DNA from 2 places in the Pseudomonas sp. F007 genome. Region 2 is predicted to be linked to the other one. Evidence: predicted binding sites of a transcription regulator. Region 2 holds the regulator's gene; the other holds the start of a gene.
The links. Region 2 encodes sigma-54, which starts transcription at its own class of promoters, with help from an activator protein. Its sites were predicted from a motif close to ANTGGCATNNANNTTGCTNT; they were not measured.
Positions count from the first base shown of each region.

Region 1: a site for sigma-54 is predicted at 1,627-1,646, ahead of ACZYR5_RS22605 (CmpA/NrtA family ABC transporter substrate-binding protein). Genes of this name have one in related genera too.

Region 1 covers NZ_JBVATA010000009.1:79,367-83,573, forward strand. The annotation lists gene ACZYR5_RS22600 (ANTAR domain-containing response regulator) at 1-301, opposite strand, end outside; gene ACZYR5_RS22605 (CmpA/NrtA family ABC transporter substrate-binding protein) at 317-1,528, opposite strand; gene ACZYR5_RS22610 (quinone-dependent dihydroorotate dehydrogenase) at 1,738-2,757, shown strand; gene rmf (ribosome modulation factor) at 2,884-3,099, opposite strand; gene rlmKL (bifunctional 23S rRNA (guanine(2069)-N(7))-methyltransferase RlmK/23S rRNA (guanine(2445)-N(2))-methyltransferase RlmL) at 3,644-4,207, shown strand, end outside.
Region 2 covers NZ_JBVATA010000006.1:463,153-467,359, forward strand. The annotation lists gene lptC (LPS export ABC transporter periplasmic protein LptC) at 1-342, shown strand, start outside; gene lptA (lipopolysaccharide transport periplasmic protein LptA) at 329-877, shown strand; gene lptB (LPS export ABC transporter ATP-binding protein) at 878-1,603, shown strand; gene ACZYR5_RS17595 (RNA polymerase factor sigma-54) at 1,785-3,278, shown strand; gene hpf (ribosome hibernation-promoting factor, HPF/YfiA family) at 3,387-3,695, shown strand; gene ptsN (PTS IIA-like nitrogen regulatory protein PtsN) at 3,708-4,172, shown strand; gene rapZ (RNase adapter RapZ) at 4,175-4,207, shown strand, end outside.

The sequences.
Region 1 (4,207 bases), on a different contig from region 2:
CTATATAGGCACTGACCCCGGACTTGATTGCCTGGCGCATCACGCCGGGGTCGTGCTCGTCGGTGAACATCACGATCGGCCTTGGCTGGTCGCGGCTGACCAGCACGACTTGCTCCAGCACATCGCGGCTGGGTGACTCGGTATCGATCAGGATCACGTCCGGGCGCACCGTTTCGACGCGTGCCGGCAGGTCGATGGTCAGGCCGGATTCGTCTATCACTTCAAAGCCGGCTTCGGTCAGCGCGGTTTTCAGGCGCCCGACCTTTTTTGCGGTGTCGTTGATCAGCAGGATACGCAACATGCTCTGGCTCTCCTGTCAGCGGCTGGCGTGCCGGGGGGCGATGTCGGCCATGGCGTGCAGGCGGAAGCTGCGGGCATAGGCAGCGGGGTCGGAGCCATCCCAGACTTTGCCGTCGATCAGTTGGCTGCTGCGCATTTCCTGGCGCTGGCCTGGCACACCAAGGGCGCCTGCGGCATCGTTATAGAGATCGAGTTGCTGGACCTGACGGGCCACCTGCAGGTAGTCCGGGTCATCGCGCAACAGGCCCCAGCGGCGGAACTGGGTCATGAACCACATGCCATCGCTCAGGTAAGGCTGATTGACCTCGCCGTCGTTATGAAAGCGCAGGGCATGCGGGTCCTGCCAGCAATTGCCCAGGCCGTCGTCGTAGTCACCGAGCAGGCGCGGGGCGATGCATTCCAGCGGCGTGTCGAGGTAGTCCGTGGCACTGAGTAATTGCGCGGTGCTGCGGCGATTCTCCTGACTTTGCTCGATGAATCGGCTCGCTTCGAGGATCGCCATCACCAGCGCCCGGGCGGTGTTGGGGTATTGCTCGACGAAGGTGCGGGTGCAGCCAAGGACTTTTTCCGGGTGATCCGGCCAGATCGACTGGCTGGTGGCCATCGTGAAGCCGAGGTTCTGTTTCACCGCGCTGGCGCTCCACGGCTCACCGACGCAGAAGCCGTCGATCCGCCCTGCCTGCAGGTGTGCGACCATTTGCGACGGCGGCACCACGACACTGTCGACATCCTGCAACGGATGGATGCCTTGGCTCGCCAGCCAGTAGTACAGCCACATGGCATGGGTGCCCGTAGGAAAAGTCTGGGCGAAGGTCAGTTTTGCGCGACTTTGGTGCACGTGCCGATGCAGCGCTTCAGGACTGCTCACGCCCAGTCCCTGCAGGCCATGGGACAGGTTGATGCTCTGGCCGTTCTGGTTGAGGCCCATGAGCACTGCCATGTCGGTAGCAGGCGTGCCGCCGATACCCAGGTGCACCGCATAGATCAGGCCGTAGAGGCTGTGGGCGGCGTCGAGTTCGCCGCTGACCAGCTTGTCCCGCAGGTTGGCCCAGGACGATTGGCGCTTGAGGTTCAGGGTCAGGCCGTAGGGTTGGGCGAAGCCCTGCGTGGCGGCGACCACCACCGAGGCGCAGTCGCTCAAGGCCATGAAACCCAGGTTGATGGTGGTTTTTTCCGGGGCATCGCTGCCATTGACCCAGGCCAGCGGGTCGACTGTCGGTTCGTTCATTGCTGGAGCACCTTGGCAAAATCGGTGGAGCGCGCGGCGGGCGCATTTTTTGCGGGCAGGCCCACTCCCGCAGGGACTGCGTTGCTGATAGCGCAGCGAGTGCAAGGCATATGCCATCGCCCATGGATTTGCTCGTGCGCCTCGCTTGCGGGCCCACGCCCGGCTATAATCGCCGGCTCATTTCGCCGCCCATCGAGTCAAGTCCGCCCATGTATACCCTGGCCCGCCAACTGCTGTTCAAACTCTCCCCGGAAACCTCCCACGATCTGTCCCTGGACCTGATCGGCGCGGGCGGGCGTCTGGGCCTGAACGGCTTGCTGTGTAAGGCGCCGGCGGCGCTGCCGGTGAACGTCATGGGGCTCGACTTCCCGAACCCGGTGGGCCTGGCGGCTGGCCTGGACAAGAACGGCGCCGCCATCGACGGCTTCGCCCAACTGGGCTTTGGCTTCGTCGAAATCGGCACCATCACCCCGCGCCCGCAGCCGGGCAATCCAAAACCACGGATTTTCCGCCTGCCGCAAGCCGAGGCGATCATCAATCGCATGGGCTTCAACAACCTCGGCGTCGATCACCTGCTGGCGCGGGTTGCCGCAGCCAAGTACAAGGGCGTGCTGGGGATCAATATCGGCAAGAACTTCGACACCCCGGTCGAACGCGCGGTGGACGACTACCTGATCTGCCTGGACAAGGTCTACGCCCACGCCAGCTATGTCACGGTCAACGTCAGCTCGCCAAACACCCCGGGCCTGCGCAGCCTGCAATTCGGTGACTCGCTCAAGCAATTGCTCGCCGACCTGGCCCAGCGTCGCGCCGAGTTGGCCTTGCGCCACGGCAAGCACGTACCGCTGGCGATCAAGATCGCTCCGGACATGAGTGACGAAGAAACCGCACAGGTGGCGCAGGCGCTGATCGAAACCGGTATGGACGCGGTCATCGCCACCAACACCACCCTGAGCCGCGTCGGTGTCGAAGGCATGGAACACGGTGACGAGATGGGCGGCTTGTCCGGTGCACCGGTTCGTGAAAAGAGCACCCACACCGTAACGGTGCTGGCCTCGGAGCTGGGCGGTCGTCTGCCGATCATCGCGGCGGGTGGCATCACCGAAGGCAAGCACGCGGCTGAGAAAATCGCTGCGGGCGCCAGCCTGGTACAGATCTATTCGGGCTTCATCTATAAGGGCCCGGCGCTGATCCGCGAGTCGGTGGATGCTATCGCCGCCATGCGCTGAGGCTGTTGCGCAGGCATAAAAAAGGGCTCCTCGAGGGAGCCCCTGGGCCGAAGCCCGCCGTCCGGAGAGGACGTGCGTGGTTAAGTCGTTAACTGCTCAAATTGTCGTGTCGGATGTGTGCCCTGATTAGCCGACGGCGTGAAGTTCGTTGAGTCTATGGATTCCCGCAGTGCCGGTCATACCGTCCCAGTTGTCGCCGCGTCCTTCTCGCCAGCCGTTAATCCAGGCTTGGCGTACCGACGGTAGAGTAAATGGGCAAAGCTCACGGGATTTGCCACCAACGCCATATTGATATCCGCGCAAAAATGCTCTTTCCAACGGATCACGCTTAAGTCTTCTCATAGGGTGTTGCCCTCACTTGTTGACTGTATGTGTCGCGTCGACCCCTATCGAGGTCAGGCAGAAAAACTCTGCCAATGGCGGCTCGCTGCCGGCGTGGCGAGCCAAGGTGTTGACGTCGTTGCGGCGTCAACCTGAGATGAGTTCTAACCAATGCGTCACATGGATGGAATGATCGTTTTGTCATAAGGACGTAACGATAAAGATGTTATGGCCATAAGTAATTTGCCGCGTTTTCCCGGGGTATCGGCCAAACCCCGGTATGATCAGCCTCTGGCAGAATGATGAGGCTAATCCCTTAGTGAGAATGTCCACCTGTTGCACTCAGGTACTATTCGACGAAGGGTCGAGTTATGACATTTTGTTTCGCAGAATTTTTTATCTGCCCGGGCATCTAAGCTCACTCCAGCCGGTTGGCTGGATGAGTGGCCGGGGTGGGACGGCACACTTTCGTGCCACGCGAGCGTTCTTTTAGAAAAGCGCTTGATTGAAAACCGAGCGGGCAATGCGTTGCCCGTTCACTTATTGCCAAAGGCACTGGAACCCCATGTCGGATCGTTACGAACTCTTCCTCACCTGCCCCAAAGGTCTTGAAGGCCTGCTTATCGAGGAAGCCGTCGGGCTTGGCCTTGAGGAAGCGCGCGAGCACACCTCGGCCGTGCGTGGCATGGCCACCATGGAAACCGCCTATCGCCTGTGCCTGTGGTCGCGTCTGGCGAACCGGGTGCTGTTTGTGCTCAAGCGCTTCCCGATGAAGGACGCCGAAGACCTGTACCACGGCGTGCTCGACGTCGACTGGCAAGATCACATGCTGGCGGACGGTACCCTGGCGGTGGAGTTCAGCGGCCACGGTTCGGGCATCGACAACACCCATTTCGGCGCCTTGAAAGTCAAGGACGCCATCGTCGACAAACTGCGCACGCCATCCGGCGAGCGCCCGTCGATCGACAAGCTCAACCCGGACCTGCGCATTCACCTGCGCCTGGACCGCGGCGAAGCGATCCTCTCCCTCGACCTCTCCGGCCACAGCCTGCACCAGCGCGGCTACCGCCTGCAGCAAGGTGCCGCGCCGCTGAAGGAAAACCTCGCGGCGGCGATCCTGATCCGTTCC
Region 2 (4,207 bases):
AGTGAAGTGACGCAACTGACCAACCCCGACCTCAAAATGTATCGCGGCACCGAGTTTCCGTGGCACGTGCAGAGCGAACGCGGCGAGGTCAATTCGGACGGCACCGAGGTCGAACTGATCGACTCGGTGCGCATTTCGCGCACCGATGAAAAGAACCGCCCGATGCTCATCACCAGCACCCGCATGACCGTATTCCCGGAGCAGCAATATGCGCAGACCCAGCAACCCGTTAAAATCGACGGTGCTGGCGGCGTATCGACTGGTACCGGCATGAAAGCGTATTTGAAAGAAAGCAGGATACACCTGCTATCGAACGTAAGAGGACAGTATGAGGCTCGTTAAAACCCTCCCTATTTTGCTCGGTCTGGGCGCAGCACTGGGAAGCGTGAGCGCCTGGGCCCTGCCGTCCGATAGCCAGCAACCTATCCGCATCCAGGCGGACGACGCTCAGCTTGATGACCGTAACGGCATCGCCACCTACAAGGGCGACGTGATCATCACCCAAGGTTCGATGAAGGTGACCGGCAATACCGTGACCATGACTCGCGCGCCGAATGGCGACATCGACGTCGTCACTTCGGTGGGCAACCTGGCCTACTTCGAACAGGTGCAAACCGCGGGCGATACCAAGCCGGTCCAGGGCTATGGCGTGACCATCCAGTACCACGCCCAGCAGAACCGTGTCGTGCTGATCGACCGCGCCAAAGTCATCGACAAGGACGGCAACATCACCCAGGGCGAGAAAATCGTCTACGACACCGAGAAGAAGCTCGCCAGCGCCGGTCGCGCCACGGGTAGCAAGGTCACCGAAGCACGCCCGCGGATCGACATGGTCATCCAGCCGAAAAAGAAAACCGACGAGCAGAAGGCCCCGTAAATGGCAACTCTGAAAGCCCAGCACCTGGCCAAGAGCTACAAGAGCCGCCAGGTCGTGCGTGACGTCAGCCTGTCCATCGACAGCGGCCAGATCGTCGGCCTACTCGGCCCGAACGGCGCCGGCAAGACCACCTGCTTCTACATGATCGTCGGCCTGGTGCAAGCCGATCAGGGTCGCGTGCTGATCGATGACCTGGACGTCAGCCACCAGCCCATGCACGGCCGTGCCCGGGCCGGTATCGGCTATCTGCCGCAAGAAGCGTCGATCTTCCGCAAACTGTCGGTCGCCGACAACATCATGGCCATTCTCGAAACCCGCAAGGAACTCGACAAGGCCGGCCGTCGCAAGGAGCTGGAAAGCCTGCTGCAGGAGTTCCACATCAACCACATTCGCGACAACCTCGGCATGAGCCTTTCCGGTGGTGAGCGGCGCCGTGTGGAAATCGCCCGCGCACTGGCCACCGCGCCGAAATTCATCCTGCTCGACGAGCCGTTCGCCGGTGTCGACCCGATTTCGGTCGGCGACATCAAGCAGATCATCCATCACCTCAAGGCCAAGGGCATCGGCGTATTGATCACCGACCACAACGTGCGCGAGACCCTGGATATCTGCGAAACTGCCTACATCGTCAATGACGGCCAATTGATTGCCGAAGGGGACGCCGAGACCATCCTGGCCAACGATCTCGTCAAGGAAGTGTACCTGGGTCACGAGTTCCGCCTGTAAGCGTCGAGGCGTCTGGATGCCGCCGGGGCGTAATGTCAATGAAACTATCTATCTTTTTATTGTCATGACGCTCTAGGCAAACACTTCAGTTTCGGGCATATAATTTGCTTAAGTTTGGCGCTCCGGCGCCCTGTAGTGGATGGCGCACGTGCGCCGGCGAATAAGGTGTTAAGCCCCAGCCATGAAACCATCGCTAGTCTTGAGAATGGGCCAGCAGCTGACGATGACACCGCAGCTGCAACAGGCCATCCGCCTGCTCCAATTGTCGACCCTGGACCTGCAACAGGAAATCCAGGAGGCCTTGGAATCCAATCCAATGCTCGAACGCCAGGAAGAAGGCGACGATTTCGATAACGCCGACCCGATGGCCGACAATATCGAGCAGAAACCCAACACCGACGTCCAGGAACCCTCCTATCAGGAAACCGCCCCCACGGTGGACAACCTCGAGGAAGGCGACTGGAACGAGCGCATTCCCAACGAACTGCCGGTCGACACCGCCTGGGAAGACGTTTACCAGACCAGCGCCAGCAGCCTGCCGAGCAACGATGACGACGAGTGGGATTTCACCACCCGCACTTCGGCCGGTGAGAGCCTGCAAAGCCACCTGCTCTGGCAACTGAACCTCGCCCCGATGTCCGATACCGATCGCCTGATCGGCGTGACCCTGATCGACTGCATCAACAACCAGGGCTACCTGGACGAAACCCTCGAGGAAATTCTCGAAGCCTTCGATCCGGAACTGGACATCGAGCTGGACGAAATCGAAGCCGTCCTGCACCGCATCCAGCAATTCGAGCCCGCCGGCATCGGTGCCCGCAACCTGGGCGAATGCCTGCTCCTGCAATTGCGCCAGTTGCCCGCCAAGACGCCATGGATTGCCGAAGCCAAGCGCCTGGTCACCGACTACATCGACCTGCTGGGCAGCCGCGACTACAGCCAGTTGATGCGCCGAATGAAGCTCAAGGAAGACGAGCTGCGCCAGGTCATCGAGCTGGTGCAGAGCCTCAACCCACGCCCGGGCTCGCAGATCGAGTCCAGCGAAGCCGAATACGTGGTGCCGGACGTGATCGTGCGCAAGGACAACGAGCGCTGGCTGGTCGAGCTGAATCAGGAGTCGGTGCCACGCCTGCGGGTCAACCCGCAATACGCCGGCTTTGTCCGCCGCGCCGACACCAGCGCCGACAACACCTTCATGCGCAATCAGTTGCAGGAAGCACGCTGGTTCATCAAGAGCCTGCAAAGCCGCAACGAAACCCTGATGAAGGTGGCCACGCAGATCGTCGAGCACCAGCGCGGCTTCCTCGAATACGGCGACGAAGCGATGAAACCCCTGGTCCTGCACGACATCGCCGAGGCGGTGGGCATGCACGAGTCGACCATCTCGCGGGTTACCACGCAGAAATTCATGCACACCCCGCGCGGTATTTATGAGCTGAAATACTTTTTCTCAAGTCATGTCAGCACCTCCGAAGGCGGCGAATGCTCGTCCACGGCGATCCGCGCGATCATCAAAAAACTGGTTGCCGCGGAAAATCAGAAAAAGCCGTTGAGTGACAGCAAGATCGCTGGTTTACTGGAGGCACAAGGCATTCAGGTGGCCCGCCGTACCGTCGCCAAGTACCGCGAATCCTTGGGGATCGCGCCTTCGAGCGAACGCAAGCGTTTGATGTAACGGGCCACGCCACCGCGTTCCAGGGTGTGTTCGAAATTGTTTCGGATGCACCCAGTGGCAGGCATCACAGCCTGCCGCCTTATGCACTGGCAACGAAGGAGAAGCTGTATGCAAGTCAACATCAGTGGACACCAACTGGAAGTTACCGAACCTCTGCGCACTTACATCGGCGAAAAACTCGACCGACTGGAAAGGCACTTCGACAAGATCACCAACGTGCAGGTCACGATGAATGTCGAGAAGCTGAAGCAGAAAATCGAAGCCACGCTGCATATCCCCGGCGGAGAAGTAGTTGCCAATGCCGAGCATGACGACATGTATGCCGCCATTGACCTGCTGACCGACAAGCTGGACCGTCAACTCAAAAAGCATAAGGAAAAGACCCAGAGCCTCCTCCAGGGCGCAACCGGTCGTTAACACCCCCATCCCATGATCCGACTTGAAAGCATCCTGACCCCCGGCCGTTCCCTGGTGAACGTGCCGGGAGGCAGTAAAAAGAAAGCCCTCGAGCAAATTGCCAACCTGATCGCCCGGGAAGTCCCGGATCTGGAGATGCAAGATGTCTTCGAGGCATTGATTGCCCGTGAAAAACTCGGCTCGACCGGTTTTGGCAACGGCATCGCCATTCCACACTGCCGTCTCAAGGGTTGCACTTCGCCCATCAGCGCGCTGATGCACCTTGACGCGCCTATTGATTTCGACGCCATCGATGGCGCCCCGGTCGACCTGCTGTTTGTCCTGCTGGTGCCCCAGGCGGCTACCGATGCGCACCTGGAACTGCTGCGCCAGATCGCCAGCATGTTGGACCGCAAGGAAGTGCGCGATCGCCTGCGCAGCGCCGACAGCAATCAAGCCTTGTACCAGGTCGTCCTGGACGAGCAGAACGGCCACTGATGATGCGCCTGATCATTGTCAGCGGACGCTCCGGC